Regions from separate parts of the Faecalicoccus sp. genome, predicted to be linked through region 1. Evidence: a T-box and tRNA genes for the amino acid it is inferred to sense, from the RefSeq annotation. Region 1 holds a T-box; the other holds one or more tRNA genes.
The links. A T-box is a leader RNA that pairs with one kind of tRNA and senses whether it is charged. The one in region 1 lies ahead of ileS (isoleucine--tRNA ligase), so its partner is inferred to be a tRNA-Ile.

Region 1 (7,835 bases):
CCGGTGCTCTGGATTCAAAATCCACCGAAGAGCTTTTAAGCGTTTTTAATACTTTAAATGAAAACCATCAAACGATCGTCATGGTAACGCACTCCACAAAAGCGGCTGCGCATGCCAAGCGTGTTCTCTTTATCAAGGATGGACAGGTGTTCCATCAAATTTATCGCGGCGAAAAGACGATGGATGAAATGTATCAGTGTATTTCTGATACGCTGACACTGCTGGCAACAGGTGGTGTTCATCATGCGTAATTTCTTTTACTTTCGTTTAGCTCTTGACAATTTTAAAAAGAATGCGCGAATGCAGATTCCGTTTCTTCTATCCAGCTCACTAACCGTTATGATCTTCTATCTGGTCTTTTCTTTATCGACCAATGAAGGCATCGGCGGTTTAATGGGTGGCAATTATGTTCAGCAGCTTTTAGGCTTTGGAATCGGCGTTATTATCGTATTCTCTATCATCTTCTTATTTTATACCTATTCGTTTTTGATCAAACGAAGAAAGCGGGAATTTGGTTTATTTAATATTTTAGGAATGGAAAAAAAGCATATTGCACGCATGCTGTTTCATGAAACATTTATCAGTTTCTTTCTTTCGCTGGTACTGGGTATTCTTGTCGGTATCTTATTTGATAAGCTGATGTATATGCTGTTGTTGAGGATGATTCAGGCGGATGTGCATTTTGGCTTTTATATTTCGACATCCGGCATCCTATGCAGCTTTCTTTTATTCTTTGCGATTTATGTTTTGATCTATGTTTTTTCGTTGGTGCAGGTGCATATTGCCAATCCGATCGAATTATTAAATAGTGATAAGGTCGGCGAGAAAGAGCCGAAGGCTAAGTGGATTCTGGCATTGATCGGACTGGTGTGTTTAATTACCGGCTATTATATGGCGATTACGATTACAAATCCATTAATGGCTTTTACCATGTTCTTTATTGCGGTCATTTTAGTAGTCATCGGAACGTATTTATTGTTTACGGCCGGTAGTGTGACATTATTAAAGCTGTTAAAGAAGAATAAACGATATTATTATAAAACAAATCATTTCATCAGTATTTCCAACATGATCTATCGTATGAAACAAAATGCGATTGGTTTGGCTAATATTTGTATTCTATCAACGATGGTACTGGTGATGTTATCGACTACGTTATCGTTATGGAATGGTATGCAGGATATTTTAGATCAAAGATATCCACGAGAAATCATTGTCTCTTTACGCGACTATGATTTATATACGACAAAAGATCGATTGATGCAGGTCGTTAAAGATCAAAATATTCAGGTCAAGGACGAGATGTTTTACCGCTATTCATCAATGAGTGGACTCTTACATGGAAATGCGGTGGATCTAGGTTTGGATCAAGGTGGCCTTAGTGATGTCAATGATGCGATCACCATCTATATGATTCCATTAGAAGACTACAATGAAGCTATGCATACACAAGATACATTAGATCCCGGACAAGTTATGATCTATGGCTTACGCATTGATTATGAACAGCCGGAAATTCGTATCGGGGATCAAAGCTTCCAGGTCAAAAAAAAGTTAAATCAATTTATGGATAACCAGGAAGCGGCCAGTACGGTCAGTCCCAGCTTATTTATTGTGATGGATAGTGTGGATACGGTCTTAAAAATGCAGGAAATCCAGGAACAAAGCTATGAAGTCACAAATCGACCAACGAGTGTATTTGCCTTTGACAGCGAAGATTCACGTTCTCAAAAAGAAATCGCATCTCTTTTCAATGTATTAAATAATACGGAGGATTTTGAAAGTGAAAAAGATTATACCTGGGTTTATACGGAGTGCAGGGATACCGATCAAATCAATATGTTAGGATTATATGCCGGATTCTTATTCCTGGGTATCTTCTTAAGCATCTTATTTGTGATCGCAACTGTATTGATCATGTATTATAAGCAGATCACGGAAGGTTATCAAGATAAGGAACGCTTTGAAATCATGGAAAAGGTCGGTCTGGAGAAAAAAGATATTCGTCGCTCTATCAATTCACAGGTGCTCACGGTATTTTTCCTGCCATTGATCGTTGCCGGTATCCATATTGCGTTTGCCTTACCTTTGATCGATAAACTGATGGGTCTATTATACTTTGATAATATCAAACTGTTTATTTTGACAACTGCCATTTGTTTTGGTGTCTTTGCCTTGATCTATTGCGTTGTATATGTCTTGACCTCTAAAGTGTATTATCGTATCGTGAAGGCAAGATGATAAAGAAGATTGGTAAGCTTATAGCTCTGATTTTCCTGCTGGCAGCCATGAGCGTAGGATGTCTTGCGGGACTTGGCTATATGGATTATAAAGAAGCAATAGATCAGACAAGCATTGAAGACAAGATGGAAAGCATTCAAAGCCATGAAGATTACGTTACTTTGGAACAGCTTCCGGAATTATATCGTAAAGCTGTGGTAGCGGTAGAGGACCATGATTTTTATGAACATCAGGGCATTGATTTGGAAGCCATCGGACGAGCCATCTTAAATAACTTAAAGGCCATGTCGTTTGTGGAAGGTGGTTCAACGATTACTCAGCAGCTGGCCAAAAATGAATTTTTCACCCAGGATAAGAACTTTGTACGTAAATTTGCCGAGATTTTTATGGCCTTTGATATCGAAAGCAAATATTCTAAAGATCAAATCTTAGAGCTTTATGTCAATTCCATTTATTTTGGAGAAGGCTATTACGGTATTCATGCGGCCAGTCTTGGATATTTTCAAGTCGATCCTGCCGATTTAAATGAAGCCCAATGTATTTTATTAGCCGGTATTCCGAATGCGCCCAGCGTTTATTCTTTAAATGTGAATCCGGTTCTTGCGAAACAAAGGGCAAAACAAGTATTACGGCAGATGGTCAAATATTCTTTTCTATCAGAGGATGAGGCACAGAATATCGCTTACCAGCTTGATCAAATGATCGTTGGTTAGACATAAATTACGGAATGTAAGCGATCGCAAATTTGTGAAAAACGACTGGTTGTGATTTCTCAAGAATTTCACTTTTCAAATTGTTTTTCTATGATATAATACTTGAAGACAGGAGGTACTACCCATGGGATTTATGGACAAGGTAAAAGATTTCGTAGCACCAATCGAAGAAGAAGATGAAGGATACGAAGCGCAGCCAGTTGAAACTGTAAGCAATGAAACAGAGGCTGAACCTCAAAATCGATATGAAAGACCAAAAGCAAGAACAAATTCAGCGACTTTAAATGCTAAGACAAAGATGGTTTTATTCGAACCTAGAAGTTTTGGAGAAGCCGAAGAAGTAGGACAGCGTTTGAAAGAGGGACGTGCCGTTGTAGTCAATCTGCATAAGCTGGATCGTGACTATGCACAACGTACCATTGATTTTTTAACAGGTGTTGTCTTTGCACTGGATGGAAAGATCCAGAAGATTGGTCAGAACGTCATTTTGTGTTCACCAGCTGAAATTGGTGTACAGGGATCGATTTCTTTAGGAAATCCAGATGACTTTGAAGACTAAGGCTGAATCTGAGATAAGAAGTACATACTATAGAGGTCATGAGTTGTTTATTGCCCGTTTACAGGATCAATTTGATCTTGCGAAACAAAGGCAAATACCGGTCTTGACCTCTTTTTTAACGCCTGTGGAACAAAGAATTGTGGCACAACAGGCGCCCAAAGATCTTTTTGTCTCATTTTATGGCGGTTATGAAAATGCGGTTCGCAAGATGGCTTGTATCCAGCCGATGGATTTGGAACCAAACTACGATTATGTGATCTTAAAAAGCACATATATTCCACAAAAAAGAGCCTGTACACACAAGGATGTGCTTGGTGCTTTAATGCATTTAGGCCTGCAAAGAAATCAGCTCGGCGATATCTTTGTTGATGAGAATCAAATCCTTTTGGTCTGTAAAGAAGGAATGACAGATTTTATTTGTCAGGAATGTCATAAGATTGCCAATGCTATTGTCCGTTTTAAAGAAGATTATACGGTTGTTTTCCCAACAGCTTCTACTGAAATCATTAAGGTTCATGTCGCATCCCTTCGCATGGATGCGATTGTGGCAGCCTTAGCCCATTGTTCACGCTCGAAAGCCATGGATTTATTACGGAGTGGATTTGTGAAGTTGAACGATGTTGTTCTTGAAGAAAACGATCGATTGTGTAATAATGATTACGTTTCTATACGTAAGGTAGGTCGCTTTCAGTTTTTAGGTGTGGAAAATCACACACGAAAGGACAGACTGATCTTGCGTTTTGAAAAATATGTATAGGCAAAGACAAAGACAAGTCGGTTTCTACATGTTTCAATCAGAGAGCAATCGGTTGGTGAAAAGATTGTATGAGGCAGGATACCGGTATCCCTTTGGAGCTGAATTTCTGAAAGAAAATAGTAAGAAATTCCGGATGATTCCGTTATCTTATTGAGGGCACAGTGTATCTGTGAACTAAGGTGGTACCGCGTTTTTAACGTCCTTGGAAAAGGACGTTTTTTTTATGAAAGCAGGAGGAAAAAAGATGGATTATAAAGAAACGTTGCATATGCCAAAAACTGCTTTTGAAATGCGAGGCAAGCTTCCGACAAAGGAACCTGGATTTCAAAAGAGATGGCAAGATCAAAAACTGTATGAAAAAATGTTGGAAAGAAGAAAGGATGCCAAATCGTTTGTATTGCATGATGGCCCGCCTTATGCCAATGGCGATATTCATTTAGGACATGCCTTAAATAAAATCTTAAAGGATGTCATCAACAAATCTCACTTTATGTTAGGAGAAAAGGTTCCTTATATTCCGGGCTGGGATACTCACGGACTTCCGATTGAAACGGCTGTCACAAGGCTTGGTTATGATCGCAAGAAGATCGGTATTGCCGAATTTAGAAAGATTTGTTACGACTTTGCGATGAAGCAGGTAGAAAACCAGAAGAAAGGTTTCTTATCCTTAGGATCGATCGGGGATTATGATCATCCGTATATTACATTACAGAAGGAATTTGAAAAACATCAGATCGAAATCTTTGCGGATATGGCATTGAAAGGCTTGATCTATAAAGGATTAAAACCGGTTTACTGGTCACCAAGCAGTGAATCCGCTCTTGCCGAAGCCGAGGTCGAATATAAAGATATCAAATCACCAACGATCTATGTGAAGTTCCAGGTCAAAGACGGAAAAGGTGTTTTAGATACCGATACTTATTTTGTCATCTGGACGACAACACCATGGACCATTCCGGGAAACCTGGGAATCTGTGTGCATCCGGATATGACCTATGCTTTGGTTAATACAGACAAGGGAAAACTGATCATGTTGGAGGAACTGGTAGAGCAGTTATGTCCAAAATTTGAATGTGAAACGTTTGAAATCATCAAAACGTTCAAAGGTAGTGAATTTGAATACATCACCTGCACTCATCCTTTGTATCCGGAACGTGAAAGCTTGTTGATGCTGGCTGACTATGTAACGGCGGATGCCGGTACTGGTTGTGTGCATACGGCACCGGCTTTTGGTGAAGACGACTTTAATACAGGAATGCGCTATAAGCTGCCGGTTTATTGTAACGTTGATGAGCAGGGGCGCATGATGGAATCTTGCGGAGAATGGCTTGCTGGACAATATGTAGAAGATGCCAATAAGACAGTTACAATGAAGCTGGACGAATTAGGGGCTTTATTAAATCTAACCTTTATTACGCACTCGTATCCACATGACTGGCGTACTAAAAAACCAATCATCTTCCGTGCTACGACACAATGGTTTGCCTCTATTGATAAAATTCGTGATGAACTGTTGGAACAGATTCATTCCATCAGCTGGGTACCTAGCTGGGGCGAGGGAAGAATGCACAACATGATTGCCGATCGTGGCGACTGGTGTATTTCTCGTCAACGTGCCTGGGGTGTACCAATTCCAATCATCTATGGAGAAGACGGAACGCCTTTGATGGATCCGGTTATCTTTGAACATGTAGCCAAGTTAGTTGGTGAATATGGATCCAATGTATGGTTTGAAAGAGAAGCCAAAGATTTATTGCCGGAAGGTTATACAAACGAACATTCGCCAAACGGTCTCTTTAAAAAGGAAACTGATACGATGGATGTTTGGTTTGACTCCGGTTCCAGTCATACCGGTTGCATGATCGAACGTGGTTTTGACTATCCGGTTGATTTATACTTTGAAGGTTCTGACCAGTATCGTGGCTGGTTTAACTCTTCTTTGATCATCGGTACAGCTGTTTATGGGAAAGCACCGTATCGTCAGGTTTTATCTCATGGCTTTGTCATGGATGAAAAAGGCGTTAAGATGTCTAAATCGCAATGGAATGCCGTAGCACCAAGTGAAATCACTAAGAAATACGGTGCTGATATCTTACGTTTATGGGCTTGCAGTGTGGACTATCAGGCAGACTGTTCCATGGGGCAAAACATCTTAAAGCAGATCAGTGAAAACTATCGTAAGGTCCGCAATACGTTCAGATTCCTGATGGCCAACTTAGATGATCAGGCATTCACAAAAACAGATTGTCTGCCTTTTGATGAACTGGATGCCTTAAATCAATACATTCTGATTCGTTTAAATGATGTCGTACAATCTTGTGAAAAAGCATATGTGGAATATCGTTTTGCCGATGTTGTACAAACTTTAAGCAATCTGATGACAAATGAATTAAGTGCTTATTATCTGGATTACACAAAAGATATCTTATACATTGAAAATATCGATGATAACCAGAGACGTCAGGTACAAACCGTGCTTTATACAGCTGTTGAAGTCTTGACAAAATTGTGGGCACCGATCTTATGCCATACCTGTGAGGAAATCAACGACTTCATGCATTTTGATGAAGAATCGATTCACTTAACCGCATTTAAATCTTTGGAGTTAAACTTCGATACGGATGCTTTACGTGAAAAGATGGAAACATTGTTCAAGGTTCGTAAAGATGTATTGAAGGCTATGGAGGAATCCCGTGCACAAGGTGTGATTGGTAAATCCCTGGAAGCCAAGGTCAGCGTACATGTGGACGACCAAACGAAAGCCATCATGGAAGAAATCGTGAAGAAACCACAACAATGGTTGATCGTTTCCCAGTTTGCCTTTAGCAATGAAGAACTTCCAATGTATGAGTTCTGCGGTGTAAAAGTTGAACATGCCGATGGTCATGCCTGTCCTCGTTGTTGGAACTACACAACCAGTGAAAACGAAGATGGACTTTGCGATCGCTGCGCACATATCTTACATAAATAACAACAAAAAAGAAGTTGTTCTGGAAAGGATACTATTTCCAAACAGCTTCTTTTATTTTAAAGATACACTATCCAGTTTTTTGGTCGGCATAAGATAAATTAGCAAATCTTTATCTTGATTTTTACCAAAATAAGAAAAACCTACACTTTCATAAAATTTTCTAAGTTTAGATTCATTTTTACAGTCAATATGAATAATTGGACTTGGGCTGTATTTATTTTTTTCTTTTATCCTATGAAATGCTAATTCGATTAATGATGTACCACTTATTAATTGATTATAGTTATTATGATAATTTTCTGAGAGTTGACCAATTAAATGTGTATTGATGTGCCTTCCAAATGAATAGGTAGTACCAAAAAATTTTTTCTTTTGAGCCCTTGATATTTTAGAATCCAACACAAGATGACCTGATGCCAGGGAGTAGACTCCACATAGTTTTGAATCATTATTATTGATTGCATAGACTAAATAGGTTCTAGCTAAATTAACTTTTTCAAATTCTATAGCCTTTAACTTCAAAAAATATTCTACATCTTTGTTTAAGGGACAAGAAAACTCAGCAAGAATTTTTTGGATGTCATCGTTGCTGAG
Region 2 (21,072 bases), on a different contig from region 1:
TATGGCCGAACATTCGGATGCCTCCGTGGTGGAAATGGATACTGTCTACAACGATATCTCCCGGGGACCTTTTATCCAGACATTCCAGTTTGTGGACTGTCACTTTATGAAAGGCATCTATCATGACACGAAGACTTCGGAAGATATGCTCCGGGGAATCCACAACCTGTATGAGGATCTAGGCAAACAGAATTTCAGAAAATATGTACAGGTCATTCTGACAGACCGGGGATCCGAATTCGTAAGGGCGGAAGAAATAGAGGCTTTCGGCTGTAAGGTCTTCTACTGTGATTCCATGGCATCCTGGCAGAAACCGCATGTAGAAAACAATCATATTTTGTTTCGCTATGTGTGCCCCAAAGAAAGAGATCTTGGGAAACTGGGGCTTCTGTCACAGGATGATCTGGACCTGATCTTCTCCCACGTGAACTCATACCGCAGACAGTATCTGCACGGGAAAAGTCCTTATGAGATCTTCGAGTTTTTTCATTCGGATGAGGACATCATGAAAAGGTTGAATATGAAAAAAATAGATCCGGATCAAATCAACCTAACTCCGGATCTACTAAAAAAATAGACCTGTAATCTTACAGGAACTGCAGCAGGAGCCTTAAAAATCCGATAAACCAACCGAACAGTGGAACTTAGTCTCACACTTTAAAAAAACCTAAGATCCAGTGTTCTTTTTGTGGTGTTGAAATAACTCCCACAGGCAATATCAATATAACAGAAAGAGAGAATTCATCAAACAAAAACCTCTGAAATCTTTATGAAATCAGAGGTTCTGTAAGATTTAATTCAACTTTTCTAAATTGTGTCTTGGATGTGGAATTTACTTTTTCACTTCAGCCTAAGATCCATAAGAATAAAAGGATATGCATTAAGATTGACATCACTAAACCTGTCGTTTTACCATAGCATACGTGAAATGAGGTAAAATATATGCAATATAAAAAATTTGAAGAGCTTCCTGAATATTTATCAAAAAATGGTGTAGATTCTCCATTAAAATCGGATATGAGTGAAAGAGAGATTGCACAAGCTATTGAGAAAATGGATCTATCTGATGAAATGATCGATTTGACAGGAATGAAGCTGGATGATAAAAACGTAGGACACAATGTGATTTACCAGAATTTATCTTTTAATAAAGATTTTAACGTTCGTATCGTTTACGAAGCCAGCTATGAAGAATATGACCATGATTATGATACATGGCAATATATCTATACAACACCGCTTGGATGGTTAGAATAACTTGTAAAAAGCCGATAAAGTATTTTAAATACAATCGGCTTTTTATTTGATTTTTAATGGACCTCCGATGGCAGACCAGCCAAGAACACATATCCATGGAAATATGCATAATAAAAAATACAGTCCGTTTCCATGGGCTTCCAAGCCAATACGCACACCGGTATAAAGTGCCAATGAACTCATGCCAACCAACAATAAACGAATCTTAAATCGTAATCGTAACATCATATACCTCGTTTCTGACTTAGATTATCCTCTAAAAAGAAACATGATTTATGTCACAATAAAAAAAGACAGTCATCTAAACAACTGCCTTACTTTGTAATTTCCTGAATAGCGCGATCTCGCTGCACATCCGAAACTAATGTTTCTTCATTATATTTTAATAATGCCTTCTGCTTTAGTGCCTGCCAGGTATCCGGATCACAATCGCCGGTTGGAGAAAGTCCGTTATCGGATTGAAACTGTTTTAATGCTTCACTGGATGCCGGACTGAAATATTCATCGGTTCGATCAACGGAGTATCCCAGATACTTTAAAAACTGCTGTAGAGCGCTCGCATTGGCATGCACTGTATCTTTTGTGATGGTTTCCTCTTCTAAAGATGTCGTATAGCTGATCTTTGATACATCCTCCGGTTGTACTTCTATATCCGGCGTAAAGCCTTTTTCATGAATCGAATCGCCGTTAGGTGTCAGCCACTTGGCAATCGTATATTTGATGCTGGTTCCATCACTAAACGGAACGGTCGTCTGCTCGGTTCCTTTTCCATAGGAAGTAGTTCCAATCGTTACAACCTTATCCGCTAAGTTATCCCGCAAAGCGCCAATCAAAGCTTCACTGGCACTGGCTGTTGTATCATTTTGAAGAATAACGATCTGATCCATTGGTACATAGCCATAGTCATCATTCGTACTTTGGCTTGTTGTCGTGCCATCCTTTTGTTCCTCCTGAAAAATCACACTACCACCAGGCAATAAGGAACTGGCAATATCTACCGCAGCACTCAAATAGCCGCCTGTGTTCCCTCTTAAATCTAAAACAACCTTCTTGATTCCGGCTTTCTGTAATCTTGCCATAGCTTTGGAGAAGTCTTCTCCGCTATGCTCGGAAAAGCTTGTCAAGATGATCTCGCCATAGCCTTGGTCTTCATGAAGCATACAAACAACAGTCTGATCATATTCTGTTGGTGTGATCTTTACCGTATTGGATTGACCATCACGTAAATAGACAATCTCGATACTTTTTCCTTCCTTGCTCTGGATGCGCTTGAGAATCTTTTGAGAGTCACTTTCTGCGCAGGAAAGTCCATCTACATCCGTAATGATATCTCCTTTTTTCAAACCGGCCTGCTCTGCCGGAGAATTCAAAAATACGTCTCGAATCACAAATTGATCCTGATCGTTTAAAAAATAGGAAATACCTAATCCTACATTCGATCCTGCTAACGTATCAGAAAATGCTTTGGCGCTCTCTAAATCAAAGTATTGTGTATGCGGATCTTCTTCTAAGTCTGTCATACCTTCAATGGCTTTTTCCATGAGCTTTTGATCAAGATCTTCTACATCCTTTGAAAAATACCACTCGTTTGTCAACAAGGAATAAATCGCATCAAACTTTTCTTTTTCCGATGTATTTTCTTGTTTCGAGCTTCGATCAAAGATCAAAGGAACCGAAACACCCAAGCCAAAGAATAATAAACAAAGAACCACAATGACGATCGTCAAGGTGTATTCTTTTTTAGCTGCCTTTTTCATATTGTTCCCCCTTGTTTAACGTTTGGCTTTCAAGCTTTTACCAACTGCCAGCAAACTGGCAAGAATACCAATGACAAGCCCGCAGCCAAGCATCGCAAGTCCCAAAAGCCATCGTACCTGCGTTACGCTTACCAATGAGAAAACACTGGCAAACAATACGCCATCCAATTGTTCATATACGACCGGATATCCAAAGAAGATCAATAGAAACGGAATTAAAGCTCCAATCAGACCAATCAAGATTCCCTGGACTTCAAAGGGAATGCGAATAAAAGCATTGGTAGCACCGACTGTACGCATGATCTTGATTTCATCCTGTCGTGAATAAATCGTTGTACGTATCGTATTGTATATCAGATAAAGTGACAGAATCAACAATAAAACCGCCACACCATACCCAATCTTTCGAACCATATCCAATAAATCAACCAAACGCGTCACGCTGGAACCACCATAGGCAACCGAACTGACGCCATCGATTTTCTCAATACTGGCAGCTGTTTTTTCAATCGCAGAGCTGTCTTTTACCTCCACAAAAAAGGCATGGGATAAAGGATTCTCTTCCCCTCTATATAAGCTAAAGGCTTCTCCTTTTTCCTGGATCATCAATTCCAGCTCCTCATCTTTGCTGGAAAATCGGACGGAAGCCACATTAGATAGCTTTTGAATCTCTTTTTTAATGGTATCGATTTGATCGTCGTCACTTACTTCAGAATCTAAAACCACATGCACGCTCATGTCCTGTTCCACATTGGTGGCAAAGTGATCCACATGCAAACCGATCAATAAAAAACAACCGATCAACAAAGTCGAAACTGCCATCGCACTGATGGCAGACAAAGTTAAAAGAAGATGTTTTCGAATGCCGCGAAACGCATATTTCAGTTCATACCAAAACAGATTCAACAAGCGTTTCATAAGCTGATATATCCACCCTTCTTAGAATCCTTCACAACATAACCTTGATCCAGTGTCACTGTTCTTTTCTTAAACTTCTCAACCAGTACGATATCATGAGTAACCATCAAAACCGTCGTTCCCAATTGATTGATCTTTTCCAGCAGGGCGATGATCTCCAGTGATTTTTCCGGGTCCAGATTCCCTGTTGGTTCATCGGCAATCAACAGTTTTGGGTTATTCGCAATGGCTCTGCCGATCGTAACACGCTGCTGCTGCCCTCCGGAAAGCTCATTGGGATAGGCTCTGGCCTTGTTTTTAAGATCGACCAGCTCCAAAACCTCATCGACACGAGATCGAATTTCTTTTTTAGAAATACCCAATACCTCTAAGGCAAAGGCAATATTCTCCTGTACTGTCAAGGTAGGAAGAAGACGATAATCCTGAAATACACAGCCGATATTTCGACGATAATACGGAACCTTTCTGTGTTTTAAAGATCCCACATCGACTCCATCGACCAATACAAGACCAGAATCCGTCACCTCTTCACCATTCAAGATCTTAATGATCGTACTTTTTCCCGATCCGGTAGGACCGATGATATAGATGAATTCGCCATCTTCAATTGTCAAAGACACTCGATTTAACGCATGAACTCCATTGGGATATGATTTTGTGACATTTTTTAATTCAATCATAAACACGACTCCTTATCCAAAGAATTTCTCCGGTCTTTCCCTGCACGGCGTACTATATCCATTTTCACAGGCTGTCGCCGTCGAATTCCAACCGGTACCCCATGCGAAATCAGCGGATGAAGAGAAGCGAGATACCGCCTCTTCCAAACTCATATTTCCTAAATTATAGACTTCAATATGACAATGAGGGCCACTGGAGTTTCCTGAATTTCCCGTCAATGCGATAGCCTGCCCCTGACTGACGCTTTGTCCGGCACTAACCGCAAAGCCTTCGCGTGACAAATGTGCAAAGCTTACCGCATATGTTGTTCCATTGACCATACAGACCATTTCAATGGTATTTCCTCCACCATATGGATAACCTGTCCAGTTCCCCAGATAGCCTCCGTTACTGGGAGCAGGATTGTTGGCATACAAAATAACCCCATCGGCTGGTGCTACGACCTGTGTTCCAATCGGTACCGCATAATCCATACCTAAATGCAATCCGCCTCCCGGATATGCCCATGTACCGGCCGACATACGACCACCGGTGATCGGTGAAACAAAGCCGGCTACATTGACCAACGTTCCCGAATAGCTTACGGAAATCATATTAGAGCGAATGGATTCAATATCGTTGAACGCCGCCCGCTTGGCCGCCTGCAACTGTGCCATTTGCTGCTCATACTGCTCAACCAGCTGATTATACGATTCTTCAAGCTCTTTAGCCTGCTGCTGTTGCGATTTTAACTGATCCTGCTGCGATTTGGTCTCTTCTTCTAAACGCACCTGTTCTGATTTTTGCAGATCCAGCTGTTCCTTTAATTCATTCAGCTGTTCAATCTGATGTTGATCATCTTCCGTAATTCTTTCAATACCGGAAAGACGACGAAGCATGTCATTTAAGTCCTGCGAACCCATCACCAGATCGATCAACATATTCGTACCCGTGCTGGACTGCTCATTTTGCATTCTGGATTTGATCTGTTCATCCCAGGCATCAATTTCTTCCTGCTTCTCCTGAATCTTTTGTTCCAGAGCCTTGATCTCTTCTTCAATCTTCTGAATGGCACTTTCCTTTTCCTGGATCTGTCCTTCCAGCTGTTCCTGCAGTTCCTTTTGCGTTTTGGCCAGCTGCTCCATCTTATCTGTATCTTCTTCTAAAGAAGCGATATCTTTACTATATTGTTTGATATCTTCCTGCAGCTGATCATAGCGCTGCTGCTGATAATCCTGAAAAGCCTGGCATGCTTTCACACCGTCTGCAGATGATTGCGGCTGCGAACAACGTGCGACCCACGCATCGGTATTTGAATAATCCTCCGCATGAACCGGCATCGCAAAAGCCAATGCACAAGCGCCTGCGGATAAAAGACTGATTAGATTTCTTTTTTTCATCGTGTCCACCTCAAATACTTTCGACTTGCCAAATAACTACCGATCATCCCTACAAATACACCGATGGCCAGTAGTATGGCACTGATAATTAAAGTAAACGGAAATGGTTTGATCAAAACAAACATATCCGACATAAACATTCCACCAAAGGACTGATATAACGCAGTATATCCAAATACACATAATAAACAAGGACCTAAAGCACCGATAAAACCGCTTAACATTCCCTGCAGCATAAAAGGAAATGTAATGTACCAGTTAGCCGCCCCAACCTGTCGCATGATGCGAATTTCATCTTTTCGCACCTGAATGGTCATCTTGATCGTATTGCGAATCAGGAAAATGGACAAAAAGATCAGTGCTACAATAAAGATCAATCCCCCATAACGAAGACTTGCGAATAAATGCACCATCGTATTAACGGCACCAGTTCCGTAAGTAGCTTCCACAACACCATCCATCTTACTGATTTTGCCGGTGATGGAATCGATTTGTGTATTATCGCTTAACTCGATGATAAATACATCATAGAGTGGATTTTTGTCGCCTGCATATTGTTCAAAGGTTTCGCCATAATCTTCGATCAGCTGATCCAGCTCTTCATCCTTATCGCTGAACCGAACGCTATCTACCCCTTTTATATCCTTCAGTTCAGCTTCCAAGGATTGAATATTCTCTTCACTCATTGTCGGATTGATAGAAACCTGAATGACCAGCTGTTCTTCTATATTTTTTGTAAAACCCGAAACATTCCATGCCAGTACGATCATCAGCATAGAGATCAACAACGCAATCCCAATCACCAAGATCGAAGAAAAGGTCAGCGCAAAATGACGCCGCATATCTTTATTAGCCTGACGGAACAATCGTGGTAAACATTTAAAGAATAAAAGCATCTATCCCACATCCAATCTTTGACATTATATCATACTTGAAAAAAAACCAAAAAAAGTCCATAATTTTACAAAATACGCTTTTGCCTCACATACTTTCACATGATAATCTATTATTTATTTGAAAACTTTCCCTTATAGTATAAGTGTGTTCAGGGAACACGTTAAAAACCCTTCATATCTCTCTCCTAAAAAACAATAAATATGAAACAAGGATAACATCTTAGTCAGAGATGTTATTTTTGTTTGGAAGCTTAGATTTTATCTTTGTTCATCATAGCACACTTGACACAGTTGTTCTATAGGCTATAAAATGAAATTATACCATGAAAACACGCTTAAAAATTTTTATAAATTTTTTGAAAAAATGTTTGACACATACAGTAGCAAATGCTATTATTATTGAGCAGTCAGCAAATGGGCCTGTAGCTCAGTTGGTTAGAGCGCACCCCTGATAAGGGTGAGGTCGCTGGTTCAAATCCATTCAGGCCCACCATTTTGTTTTCTGCAAAACCACTTTTGTGGGGTGTTAGCTCAGCTGGGAGAGCACCTGCTTTGCACGCAGGGGGTCAGGAGTTCGATCCTCCTACGCTCCACCATATGTCAATAAGTCCTTTAGCTAAAGGACTTTTTTTATTTATATCTTTTTATCAAGTGATGATTCATAAGACCTTATCCTTTAGAAATCTTTTTCGTTAAGAAATTCAAATCATACCATCAAAAAAGGGAGAGCCAATTCTAGTTCTCCCTTTGATATCACCAGCTTTTTCAATGTGTGATCCATTCATAGATTTTTTATCATTCCTATCTTAATAAACTTCATCACCTTACAGGAACACAACAACTCCTACAAAGAAGATTATATACAAGATGGTCGTCCATCTAGTAAAAAACATCTTTCCATATCTGTACGTGCAATATTCCTGTTTAAACAATTCTGAAATTCGGTTTCCATATTTATATAATAGATAAACCATTCCGACAAAGCAGGCAAACATTCCCAATAAACATAAAATTGAAAGAATAGGAACACTCATCAGTAAGGCGACCAAATTATTTAAGATGTGCAAAAGAATAGGAATACGCATAGAATTCTCTTTTAAGCTTACATACCCCAAAAAACATCCAATAAAAAATGAAGTAATGCCTTGTTGAAGGTTTAAGTGCATCATCGCAAACAACATGGAACTGACCAATATCGCAAACACTCTATGATATCGATCTAAAGTTCTCAGTATGACACCTCTAAATAAGATTTCTTCAAATAAAGGCCCCAGAAGAACAATATAGAGAATAATCAAACCATCAAAGAGTATGTTTCCGGTAAAAAAAGTCTGTATTCCACTGCCAACAGAGCCATGTATCATGCCTAGGATCGCATGAATCAAAGAATATGTGATCGAACAAAAGAAATTCAACCCCAATAGAAAAATCAGATATTTTCCCATTCCTTTTACTTTCTTTGACAATCCATCAAAAGAAGGACGCAGCCACACTGCCCCTATTCCGGCCATGAAAGCTGTCAAGAACATCGGAATAAGATAAGCTAATAAAATCGTGATTTGATATCTTCCGTAAAATGGAAGAGGCAAAAAACGCATCAGAAAGGAAAATACCGCTAAACAAATGTAGGGTAAGATCCCATGCATCAACATCAAAGCGGAGATATTGCGAAATTCTTTTTTTGCCTTTGTGAAAAGTGCTATCTGCATAGGCTCATTCTAACAAAGTATGCCCATTTTGTCTAAAGACTTTTTGACCTCATCCAAAATATCCTGCGAACGAGCGGTAATCGTATGATAATGAATGCCTTGCGTTAAATTGTTCAAAGGCTGGCTTTTTCCCTGCTGAATCTGGTTTAGAAACTCTTTGACATCTCGGCGGCTGGAAAGAGAAAGTTTGGCTTCCAGTTTTCCGTATGTCGCATGTTCCACAAATACATCATGGACCGTCGCCCCACAATCAACGATTGTTTCAAGCTCCTGCTGCATCTGCTCCATCGAATGATTGACCTTGACTACCATCGAATATTCCTGATTGGGCAAGATATAGCCTCTGTTTGTGGAAATGATTGGCATGTTCAATGCCCTAAGTAAAGCGATATCCTGCACGATGACTTGTCTGGATACATGAAGACTTTTCGCAAGCTTATCTCCAGATAAAGGCTGCGGGCTTTCCTTCAGCTTCTGCTCCAAAGTTTTTAATCGTTCTTCTTTTTTCATATTACACCGCTTTTAGATTCTTTAAAGAAAGATCAAGGATCTTAGAGGAATGTGTCAAAGCCCCGCTAGAAATATAATCCACACCGGTAGATGCTAAAGCGGCGATGTTTTCTTTTGTGACATTTCCGCTGCATTCCGCTAAGGCCCTGCCCTGAATATACTGTACAGCCTCTTTCATCTGCTCAACGCTCATATTATCCAACATGATGATATCCGCACCGGCCTCTACGGCTTCTTTGACCATGTCCATATTTTCAACTTCAACTTCGATCTTTCGCACAAAGGAGGCATATTCTTTGGCCAGCTCCACCGCTTGACGAATTCCTCCGGCGGCAGCGATATGATTATCCTTTAAAAGAATTCCATCGCTCAAGTTATAACGATGATTATAACCTCCACCGACTTTTACCGCATATTTTTCAAATACACGCATATTCGGCGTTGTTTTTCTGGTATCCAACAAACGAATGCCCGTTCCTTTTAGAAGATCGGCCGTCTGTCTTGTATAGGTCGCAATGCCTGACATTCTCTGCAGATAATTTAATGCTGTTCTTTCTGCCGTCAATAAAGAACGAATATCCCCATAGATTTCCGCAACGACTTCTCCTTTGTGTACATGATCCCCATCATTGAAAAAGAAAGTCACTTCTGTCTTAGAATCCGCCAGTTGGAAAACTCTTTCAAAGACCGGAAGGCCGGCAATGATGCCATCTTCCTTACAAATCAGCTGTACACTTCCTGATTGATATCCTTTCATGATCGCATTGGTGGTAATATCTTCACTTGTTACATCTTCACGCAATGCCTGTAAGATCAAAGTATCCACATTCATGGACATGGTAATAGAATTCATTTTTCTACCTTCTTTCTTCTTGTTTATAACCTCTCGTACCATCGATGCATATATTGTAACATCTAGATCTTTCATGGTTGTTTGAATCAGGTTCTCAAAATTTAAACATATTTTCGCTTTTTTGATGCTTAGATCCTTCATAGCTCTTCGGGCAAAGACCAAAGACTCCAGTAAGGAATTGCTGGCTAAACGATTTTCCCCGTGCACACCATTACATGCGGTTTCGCCGATCGCATACAATTGATCCATCGTCGTTCTGGAATACGCATCGACATGAATACCACCCATAAAATAATGTTGTCCCGGCACAACGGGAATCCATTCTTTTGTACAGTCAAAGCCTTCCTGCAGGCAATGTTGATAGATATGCGGAAAGTGAGAAAGGATTTGTTCTTTACCCAGCACGGTCATATCCAACCATACAAAGGGCGTATCATCTTTTTTCATCTGCTGATAGATTTTCTGTGTTAAAAGATCCCTTGGCAAAACCTCGTCGGCAAACCGTTTGCCGTATTTATCATAGAGCTTTGCCCCTTCCCCGCGCACACTTTCACTGATCAGGAAACGTCTTCCTTTTTTCTTGGAATACAGCGTTGTCGGATGGATCTGAATGTAATCCGGATTCTCCAGTGCGATATGATGACGAAGACTGATGGCTAACGAATCTCCGGTCAAATGCGGATAATTTGTAGAATTGTTAAAGAGTCCGCCGATTCCTCCGGTTGCCAAAAGGGTAAAGTCGCTTTGTATCGCAAACAACTCTTCCTCTTTCTTCGCAACTATGCCATAACAAGTATTGTCTTCTTCCAAAATATCCAACATCGTGGTATTTTCCATAAACGTCAGATTTTTACGTTTCTTTGCTTCCTCTAATAAATGAGAAGTGATCTCTTTACCTGTAATATCTTCATGAAACAAGATGCGAGGATGTGAATGACAGCCTTCTTTGGTATAGACAAAATGTCCCTGTTCATCTTTTGTGAATCGAACGCCATAGCTTTCCAACTCAGCAATGACATCCGGTGAGGATTGAATCATGATATCCACAGACTGTCTGCGGTTCTTATAATGACCGGCTCTGATCGTATCCTTAAAAAAACTTTCATAATCCGATGGATCCTTCAGTACACATATACCACCCTGTGCCAAAAACGAATCACTTTCTTCCAAAGTCGTCTTACAGATTAAAAGCACTTTTTTATCCTTGGGCGCATGTAAAGCCGCAAAGAGTCCACTGCAGCCTGTTCCTACGATCAAAATATCGGTTTGAATCACATTCATGCCTTGGCCATCTCCAACATCGCATCCATGGACTTTTTAGCTTTGACCATAACTTCTTCATCTAACACGATTTCATTTTTTTCATGCGATAAGACATCATACACTTTATCCAGGGTCACTTTTTTCATATTGACACAGACAAGCTTATCGCTCATGATATGAAATTTCTTGTCCGGATTTTGTCTTTTCAGTTCGTAGAGCACACCCATCTCGGTACCGATGATAAATTCGGTATGCTCACTCTTAGTCGCATACTGTAAAATCCCTGCCGTGCTGCCGGCATAATCGGCCAGCTCAACCACTTCCTTTTTACATTCGGGATGCACTAAGACCAATGCCTTTGGATACTTTTCTTTTGCTTGTAAAACATCCTCTTTAGAGATGCGATGATGTGTAATACAATAACCATCATTTAAGATCACATTCTTTTCCGGAACCTGTTCCTTTACAAAAGAGGCCAAATGCTGATCCGGGATAAAATAAATATTCTTTTGTGGTAAGTTCCTGACGATCTTTACCGCATTGGAACTGGTCACACAGACATCACTCAATGTTTTTAGTTCAGCCGTTGAATTGACGTAACAGACGACCGCAAGATCATCAACTTCTTTTCGCATCTTACGAATATTGGAAACAACCGCCATATGTGCCATAGGACAATCGGCATTCATATCCGGCATCAGTACCTTTTTATCTGGATTTAAGATCTTGGCACTCTCTCCCATAAAGCGAACACCGGCAAAAACGATAATTTGTGCATCGGTTTCCTTTGCCTTTTTTGCCAGTGCAAATGAATCACCGACAAAATCTGCAACATCCTGCACATCTCCTTCAACATAATAATGAGCTAAAATAATCGCATTCTTCTCTTGTTTTAGCTTTTGTATATCTTCCTTCATTGACATGATGGTATCCTCCTGAAGATTGTCTAGGACATTATACAATGTGTAAAGTCAACTGACAAGACAATAAATTTAAAAGAATACTTTGATTCGAATCAAAGAAAACATGATACACTTAATCATAAAAGGGGAGATGAAAATGAAATATGATTTTACAACGATTCTTGATCGAGAAGGACACGATGCCTTGGCCGTTGACAGCTTGCCTATCTCGGATGCGACAGTCAAAGAGGAATTTCCAAAGATTCCGATGTGGGTAGCCGACATGAACTTTCCGGTACTTCCTGCCATTCAAGAATCTATTTTTTCACGTTTAAATGAACCTCACTTTGGTTATTTTACGATTCCGGATGCTTATTATGATGCGATTATCTCCTGGCAGAAATCACAAAATAACCTGCTTGTAAAGAAAGAGCATATTGGCTATGAAAATGGCGTATTAGGCGGCCTCAGCAGTGTTGTTCAAGCTTATACCGCTAAAAAAGAACCCGTTTTGGTTCATGCGCCCACCTATATTGGTTTCACCAAGACTTTAAAGAATTTAGATCGAACGATCATTCACTCCGATTTGATTCAGGATGAAAATGGAATTTGGCGTATGGATTATGAAGATATGGATCGTAAGATCAAAGCCCATCAAATTAAAGTTTGTATCTTTTGTTCACCACACAATCCAACCGGTCGTGTATGGGAAAAAGAAGAAATTGAAAAGGCCATGGAGGTTTATCGAAGCAACCAGTGTATCGTCATCAGTGATGAAATATGGAGCGATTTGATTTTGCCGGGTCATCAACATATCCCAACACAATCTATTTCCAGAGATGCACGAGGAAGAACGGTTGCCTTATACGCACCATCTAAAACCTTTAATTTGGCCGGCCTTGTAGGCTCCTACCATATTATTTATAATCCTATCATCAAAGAAGAAGTTTTACGTGTAGAAAACGCATCTCATTATAATTCACCAAACATTTTTTCCATTTATGCATTGTTAGGTGCTTATAGCAAGGAAGGAAAAGAATGGGTAAAAGAGCTTTGTGAAACGATTCAAAACAATATCGACTATGCACTCGACTATATCCAATCTCACTTTAAAGGAATTAAAGTGGCCAGGCCACAAGGAACCTATATGTTGTATCTGGATTGCACAGAATATTTAGAGGAACAGAAAACCAGTCTTGATGAACTGCTCAGAAAAGGAATAGAAGTCGGTGTATTATGGCAGGATGGAAGACCTTTCCAGAAAGAAAATACGATTCGTATGAATTTGGCATTACCGTTTTCTAAAGTCAAAGAAGCCATGCAGCGATTATCAGATTTCGTGTTTAACTCAAATGATATCTAAAGTAAAAGAGGCGCAATTTAATCCTATAAATTGTCGCCTCTTTCTAGTATAAGAATAGTTAAAGAAAATTAAAGCTTTTCCACAAAGGATCGTACCATCAGACTCGATTGCCTGCTGGCATGTTTCACATATGTGGAAAACTCCATGGAATTATCATGATGCAGTGCAACATCGCTTAAAGAGCGTACGATCACAAATGGAACTTGAAAAGAAGTCGCAACCTGTGCCAAGGCCCCGGCCTCCATTTCCGAACAGATGGAATCCGGGAAATTAGACATCAGCTTATCAAAGTCCTCTTTTCGAGACATGAATAAATCCTGCGATGCGATCGTTCCTATGTGATAACAAATGTTTTTTTCCTGTGTCGCTTCCTGCGCTTTGACCAATAAATGATCATCTGCATGAAAACGAAGACCCAAACCTTCCGGTCCATCCAAAGCACTGGTATCAAAATCTGCCTGGAGGACATCCTTGCTGATGACGATATCCAACACTTTTTGCTGCTCCTTTAGACCGCCGGCGGTTCCGATATTGATAAGGGCATCCAACGAATGATGCAGACAAAGGATCGTAGTTACCATGGCAGCTCCTACTTTTCCCACTCCGCTTTTACATATCACAACATCCTTAGAAGCAAGCTTTCCATAATGAAAAGCTACATTTCCAATCGTTTTTTCCTGGGTGATCTCACAAAGCTCCATGATCGCCTGTACTTCTACATCCATCGCTGCCACAATACCAATCATTTTATTTCCTCCTGCATACAAAAAAATACTTTTCTCCCGGTTGTATGCCTTCTAAATCAAAATCAGTTTTGATCGATTCGATGTAAAAATAGGGATGTAAAGCTTCCTTTAGACATTCAGGATCATACACTCTTTGCATATGATGCTCCTGTATAACTTCCCCATTTTCTTTATAGAAGGCAAAATCCTGATAGATTATCTCTTCTTCACTGGTAATCGACCATTGGTAATCCACATCTTCGATATGACCGGTTTCATTGAATTCTTCAGAAAACTCATCCAATCGATCTAACGAATGGCTATCAAAGAAAAAGATACCCTCTGGTTGTAAATGGTCATGAACTTCTTTAAAAAAGGAAACAATTTCCTCTTTTTCTAAAATATAGTTAAAGCTGTCACATAGGCACGCAATTGATTCAAAGCTTGGCAAATTTGATAAATTTCGCATATCCTGGCATTCAAACTGAATCTTTAGTTCCTTGTCTTTACGTTTTGCCTGATCAATCATTCCCTGACTGAGATCCAGGGCCGTCATCTGAAATCCGTGATGGGATAAAACCTGTGTGATCTCGGCACTGCCGCAGGCTAACTCCAACATGGAACATGGCTTTTGAAAGGATTCGATCCAATGTACCCATGATAAAGTCGCTTCTTCATCTTTGACCAGAGCATCATAGTACGATGCTAAAGTATCATAGATCATAGGTTTCAACCGGAACATCGGCATACAGGCGATCCAGCTGATACACCTGCCTTTCTTCACGAACAAACAAATGAACTACGATATCCTTCAGGTCGATCAAAAGCCAGCGAGAATCGGCATCACCCTCGACTTTAAAATCCAGTTTATATCCATTTTCTCTTAAACGATCTTTGATATTTTGACAAATCGAATAATTCTGACGTGTATTGTTGGTGGAGGCAATGATCATATGATCCATAAAAGGAGTAAGACTGGTTGTATCATAGTCTTTGATATCATATCCTTTTTTCTCACTGATTGCCTTTAAAATAACTTCTCTGATTTCCAAGTTAGTTTCCCTTTCCCTTCAAATATTTTCGGTTTTCTTCCTGTACCATTTCAAATCCTTTTACCAGATCCTGTTTGACACAGGCAATAGAATCTTTGACAGGATAGCCTCGTAAAGGATCGAGTTTATCCGCACAAAATATGATCATCGCATAAGGATCATGACTCGTTCCTAAGACATGATGGTAGATTGCATGACTGATTTGATCATCGTGTATGTAGAAAACACGTTTTATGATCTCACTACCGACAAACCCATGCCATACCGCAACCGGATATTTCTTGTTTTCCGGACAGATACAATCCATCCATGGCTCCATAACCTCTTTGGAAAGATTTTTGGCCACATCATGAAACAGGCCGATATAGTATGCCTTTTGTGTATCCAGATCATGGGCTTTGGCAAACTCCTCACAGAGATGAGCAACAGAAACACTGTGTGAGAATCGCTTTGGACTCACTCTTTCCTTAATAAAGTCTTTGACGTACAAACGATGTTGATAAATATATCGCAAGACTTCTTCATCCAGGTAATTTAATTTATTTCCTTTTCGTATTTCACTGCTGGAAACCGGCATCGGTTCCATATGAAACTGTTGGATCGGATATTTTGTTTGGGCAAGCTTTCCATCACGATCAAAGCAGACAAAGTATGCCAGTTGTACCAAACGATCCGGGTCCTTCCAAAGATCAAACTGTTCCAACTGGTCATTACCAATCAGCCAGTAAAACGTATAAGATGGATACTGCTTGCGCAAAGCTTCCAGCGTATCGATCGTATAGCTGATTCCTTCTCTTTGCATCTCGATCGGATTGACTTTAAATTGTGGAAAATCGGCTAATGCGATCTTTAACATCGCAAGACGATCCGTATCCGATGTCAAAATACGATCCTTTAGCGGCGTTTTCTTGGCAGGAATAAACCAAACTTCATCCACCTTTAAGACCTGCATGGCCTCTTTTGCCATTTGCAGATGTCCATAGTGAACCGGGTCAAAGCTGCCGCCTAATAATGCGATTTTCATTTCTTTAAACCTAACTTATTTTCTTTGCTTCTGCGATACAGAACAAAAGTACGCCCTACGATATGAATGATCTCACTGTGTGTTTGCGAAGAGCATTCAATCGCTGCCTCTCGAACATCGATCGGACTTGTCTTCAACAAAGAGCATTTGACAAGCTCATGCGCCTCTAAAGAATCATTCAGGGATTTGATCATATTATAGCTAAGTCCATCCTTTCCGATTTGAAAAAGCGGACGATACGACATACTTAATTTACGAAGTGTTTTTTTATTTTGTGCACTGATCATTAAATCATCGCCTTTCTAAATGTTACTTGAATTCCTTTATGAACACGTACATACACATCTTGTATGGCACCACTGACACAAAACCAGCCTAAACCATGAATGACCACATCCATCTTACCGTCTTCTTTCATCGGTGAATGGAAAGTATGCATGGTCAAAAGCGAAGTATCCACACAAGGTACGAGCATTCCATTTAAATGTTTCTGCCATAAGGCATCGGCATTGGAAAGCTTTCCTCGATGAATCGGAAGACTTCTGGAAAAATAGCCAACCACCGTTGCCTTTCCTTTGACCACAACATCCAATCTTGCCAGGCCGCCTACCGCATAGCTTTGATCTTCAAAGATCTGCGACACTAAAGGACGAATCGGTTTGACCGGTATCACAGTTTTTAAGTCTTTTGGCTGTAATATGGTCAAAATACTGTGTTTATTTTCAATGCCCGGCGAATCATAGATCGTATAATCTTCCTGTACTAGTGGAACCAGATCCAGTGTCGTTCCCGGATTTCTTGAAATCGTTAGATCTTTCGAAGCCATCAAACGATTTAAGATGGTTGATTTTCCGGCATTAGCCACACCCATAAAAATTACATTTTTTCCACATCTGTACTTTTGAATGGCTGTTACGATACGAGAAAGATTTCGTGTACTTTCCTCATCATGTTTTAAAAGATAACCACAGATCAGTATCTCCTTGACCTGGATACCTTCTTCTTTCAAACGCTCCTGTACAAAAGCCAGGATTTTTTCATCGCTGAGCGTACTAGGAAGTACATCTCTTTTGGTCAAGATCATGATGATATCCTTGCCGGGAAGCTTTTGATTTAATCGAGAGATCATGCTGGCTTCAAAGGTAAACAAATCCACGATCCAGAAAACCGTTCCCTCGATCTTGTTGATCTTTTCCAAAGTATGATTGGATTCAATTCCCTGCTGCATGTTGATCGTAACTTCTCCATAATGGCGAATCTTATAACAACGTTGACAAAAATTGGCGTCTAATGTCGGAACATAGCCCAACCCGTTTGGATCCTCATTCTGCAGTGCTACACCGCATCCTTTACAGTATTTAGCCATCAAATCCTCCTTTCCGGAAACCACTTTTTTCTAAATGCTTAAAAACTAAATTTTCAAATTTTCGTGTAAATTTGGTTGAAGATCGATCGATTTTAGAAATCGGCGCTGTCAAGATCGTATAGATTCCGGCCAAATGGCCGCCTAACATATCGGTAAACAGCTGATCGCCTAAAATCGCGACTTCTTTTTTGGTATAGCCATGTGCCTTAATGACCTTCCAGAATTTAAAAGGCAGCGGCTTTAAAGACAAATAATAGACTTGTGAAACATGAAGATCCGTGGCAAAGCGAAACGCTCTTTTTTTAGAAGCATTGGAATACAATGCGACTTCAATGCCATGTGCCTTGATGCGATCGATAAACGCCACCACTTTGGCATTCGGCACTGCTTCATTATAGGCCATCAGCGTATTATCAATATCGCATAGCAACAATCGGATCCCTGCTCTTTTCAATCGATCTATATCCATTGCCTGAAAGCTGGAAATATAGTAATCCGGTTTAAATAATGACATAGTGCCTCCTTTTTTTCTTACCTATTTTATAGTGGTTTCGCAAAAGATTCAATCATCTTTTCCGCACATTTGATTCCATCAATGGCACTGGTCATGATTCCTCCGGCATAGCCCGATCCTTCTCCACAAGGATAGATACCTTGAATATTAGACTGCAAAGAGGCATCCCTGACAAGTCGTACACTGGAGCTGCTTCTGGATTCGACAGCACTTAAAACGGCATCCTGCAGGCTGAAGCCCGGCATTCTTTTTTCAAAATATAATAATCCCTCATGTAAGGCGGCATTGACGGCCGGACTAAACAGCTGATTCAGATCCACAAAAGTCGTCTTTCTTTGATAAGTCGGAAGCACATTTCCAAAACCGGTGGAAATTCGATTGGCCAGATAATCCTTGCTGAGCTGCACACAGGCTCGATAGTCTTTGGCCATCGCAAAGGCTTTTTTCTCTAATTGTTCCTGATACTCCAGACCGGCAAACAAATGCGTTCCATAATCGGATGCATTGACTTGAACCAACAATGCACTGTTGGCATTTTCACCACTTCGATCGGCATAGCTCATGCCATTGATCACTAATTGTCCGATCGATGAAGAACTTGGGATCACATAACCGCCCGGACACATACAGAAGGAATAAACACCTTTTTGATTTTGTGCCGTCATGGAAAGCTGATAACGGGCCGGTCGAAAACGATCATCTTCGGCCATTTCACGTAAGATAGACTGATCGATAAAGGATTGTTTATGCTCGATACGCACACCAACGGCAAACGGTTTATTTTCAATAAGCATTCCTCTTTTGGCACACATGCGTACTGTATCTGTGGCACTATGGCCTATACATAAGATCAGCTGTTCACAGAGAATTCTTCCTTTTGATGTTTCTATCGCATGCAGTTTTCCATCTTCTACGATCAAATCTTGTAAAGCAGTATCATAATAGAAAGTACCACCCAAAGTTTCGATCGTCTCTTGCAGCTTCTTTAATACTGGTACGAAACCATCAGTTCCTATATGTGGATGCGCATCGATCAAAATATCCGGATCAGCCCCCATTTCAACCAGCTCTTCCAGTACCTTTCTGGCTCTGGCATCTTTTGACCTTGTTGTCAGCTTTCCGTCACTAAAGGCACCGGCACCTCCCTGACCAAACTGTACATTGCACTCCGGATCAAGATCATCTCCATTCCAAAATGCCTGTACGACTTTTTGCCTGCGATCGATCTGACTGCCTCGTTCCAGCACGATTGGCTTATAGCCTTGTCTTGCCAACAGTAAAGCCGCAAACATTCCGGATGGACCAAAGCCGACCACTACGGGACGATGTTTTAGAGGCATGGTTCCACAAGGGACATTGACATACGTTTCATCCGGTGTCACACTCACATCCCTCAGCTTTAAAAAGCGCTCTTCTTTTCGCACACAGGCATCGACAATATACGAAAAAAGGATCTTTTGATGGCGAGCATCGATGCTTCTTCGATGAATCTGCCACGATAAAAGATCTTTTTTTGAAATATGAAGTTTTTTTAAGATCTGTGTCTCAATCTCATTTTCATTAAGACACTTGATTTGAGTAATTCGTATCATACTAAATGCTCTAACAGCGGCACCCTTTCTTTATATCGGATCACTAAAGTCGCAAAGATTTGCGAGCAGGCAATCGTCAGAAAATAGACAACGATATGTGCATTTGGTAAAAGCGACAACAACGGCTGGGCAAATAAAATATGCACCGTATAGATCAATAAGGAATCTTCCCGCAAGCTTCGATACGATGGCTTATAGGCGATCTTGGATGTCAACAGGCAATTTCCCAAAAAGAAAGTAGCCGGGATCAAGCTTAAATACATGCAGGCCAAATCATGCATCATGCCGGTCAGGATATACAGGGTCACTTCGATCACCAACAACGCAAAGCTGATCACAAATGCCAACTGTGCCACACGGCATGGAATTCGTCTTGTCTTGGCCAACAACATTCCGATGCCGATAAAGATCGGTGCAAAGAAGAAGCCGTTTCTTGCGGTTGTCATGGTCTTTGTGAAAAAACTGAATAAAAAACTGATAAACGGAATCTGTTCCCACAAAGGCGCATAGATATTTAAAAGATAGCCGATTCCATACAACAATAACGCAATCTTCAAGGTAAACAACATACCCTTTTTATGATACAGGTAATACACGATCAACGTTCCTGTCATTAAGGCCGGTAAAAACCATAAATGATAATACGAACCGTTTAAAAGAAAATCACGTAAATACGAAAAGATTCCCATCCAGCCCGATTGCGCCTGTACATAATTGTAGATCGTATAAGGCAAATAGATTACGGTCCAGATCAAATAAATTTTTAATAAGCGAAATAAATACTTTTTTAAAACATCCTTATCTTCTTCCTCATTATGAATCTTACGAAATAGAAAATATCCACTGATCATAAAGAAGAAAGGAACGGCCAGACGACAGATCGTCTGAATAAAATACGTATTCAGCATTTCATTGATATCAATGAAAGGAAACGTATGGATACATACAACTAATAAAGCACTGACATACTTTGCGATATCAACAGCAGCGTACTGCTTCTTCACCATTTTATTTTTCTCTCCTTCTTAATCGGGGAACTCTTCCGGCAATATCTGACAAAGTTTCATTGTTGATGGACTGCGATTTTCTTGAAATCTCATCAATCGTAACTCGATGATCACCTTGTTTACCCACAAGTACGACAACATCCCCCTCTTTCACGTCATCTACCTGTGTCGCATCGACCATGCACTGATCCATGCATATATTGCCGATAATCGGACATTTCTGTCCATGAATCAAAACTTCTAAACCACAATTCGATGCTAAACGATGCAGTCCATCGGCATAGCCGACAGAAACCGTCGCAAC

Region 2: it has a tRNA-Ile gene. The T-box ahead of ileS (isoleucine--tRNA ligase) is inferred to sense a tRNA for this amino acid. The anticodon was not compared.

The regions. Positions count from the first base shown of each region.
Region 1 is NZ_JAXKBY010000046.1:464-8,298, reverse strand. Features, by position in the region: partial or broken gene U0M88_RS02380 (ABC transporter ATP-binding protein) at 1-251, shown strand, start outside; gene U0M88_RS02375 (ABC transporter permease) at 244-2,241, shown strand; gene U0M88_RS02370 (transglycosylase domain-containing protein) at 2,238-2,954, shown strand; gene U0M88_RS02365 (cell division protein SepF) at 3,079-3,513, shown strand; gene U0M88_RS02360 (YlmH/Sll1252 family protein) at 3,497-4,270, shown strand; T-box leader at 4,265-4,477, shown strand; gene ileS (isoleucine--tRNA ligase) at 4,515-7,241, shown strand; gene U0M88_RS02350 (hypothetical protein) at 7,293-7,835, opposite strand, start outside.
Region 2 is NZ_JAXKBY010000076.1:1,090-22,161, reverse strand. Features, by position in the region: gene U0M88_RS03875 (IS30 family transposase) at 1-577, shown strand, start outside; gene U0M88_RS03870 (hypothetical protein) at 943-1,257, shown strand; gene U0M88_RS03865 (hypothetical protein) at 1,300-1,482, opposite strand; gene U0M88_RS03860 (S41 family peptidase) at 1,572-3,014, opposite strand; gene ftsX (permease-like cell division protein FtsX) at 3,030-3,932, opposite strand; gene ftsE (cell division ATP-binding protein FtsE) at 3,929-4,612, opposite strand; gene U0M88_RS03845 (murein hydrolase activator EnvC family protein) at 4,625-5,992, opposite strand; gene ftsX (permease-like cell division protein FtsX) at 5,989-6,888, opposite strand; tRNA gene U0M88_RS03835 (tRNA-Ile) at 7,305-7,381, shown strand; tRNA gene U0M88_RS03830 (tRNA-Ala) at 7,409-7,484, shown strand; gene U0M88_RS03825 (CPBP family intramembrane glutamic endopeptidase) at 7,713-8,597, opposite strand; gene U0M88_RS03820 (transcription repressor NadR) at 8,607-9,107, opposite strand; gene U0M88_RS10380 (L-aspartate oxidase) at 9,109-11,241, opposite strand; gene nadA (quinolinate synthase NadA) at 11,238-12,146, opposite strand; gene U0M88_RS03800 (MalY/PatB family protein) at 12,283-13,488, shown strand; gene U0M88_RS03795 (5'-methylthioadenosine/adenosylhomocysteine nucleosidase) at 13,557-14,234, opposite strand; gene U0M88_RS03790 (class I SAM-dependent DNA methyltransferase) at 14,236-14,997, opposite strand; gene rsfS (ribosome silencing factor) at 14,927-15,265, opposite strand; gene U0M88_RS03780 (nicotinate-nucleotide adenylyltransferase) at 15,267-16,289, opposite strand; gene U0M88_RS03775 (YhbY family RNA-binding protein) at 16,286-16,576, opposite strand; gene U0M88_RS03770 (GTPase) at 16,576-17,655, opposite strand; gene U0M88_RS03765 (YqeG family HAD IIIA-type phosphatase) at 17,648-18,169, opposite strand; gene U0M88_RS03760 (NAD(P)/FAD-dependent oxidoreductase) at 18,196-19,761, opposite strand; gene U0M88_RS03755 (acyltransferase) at 19,758-20,768, opposite strand; gene alr (alanine racemase) at 20,770-21,072, opposite strand, start outside.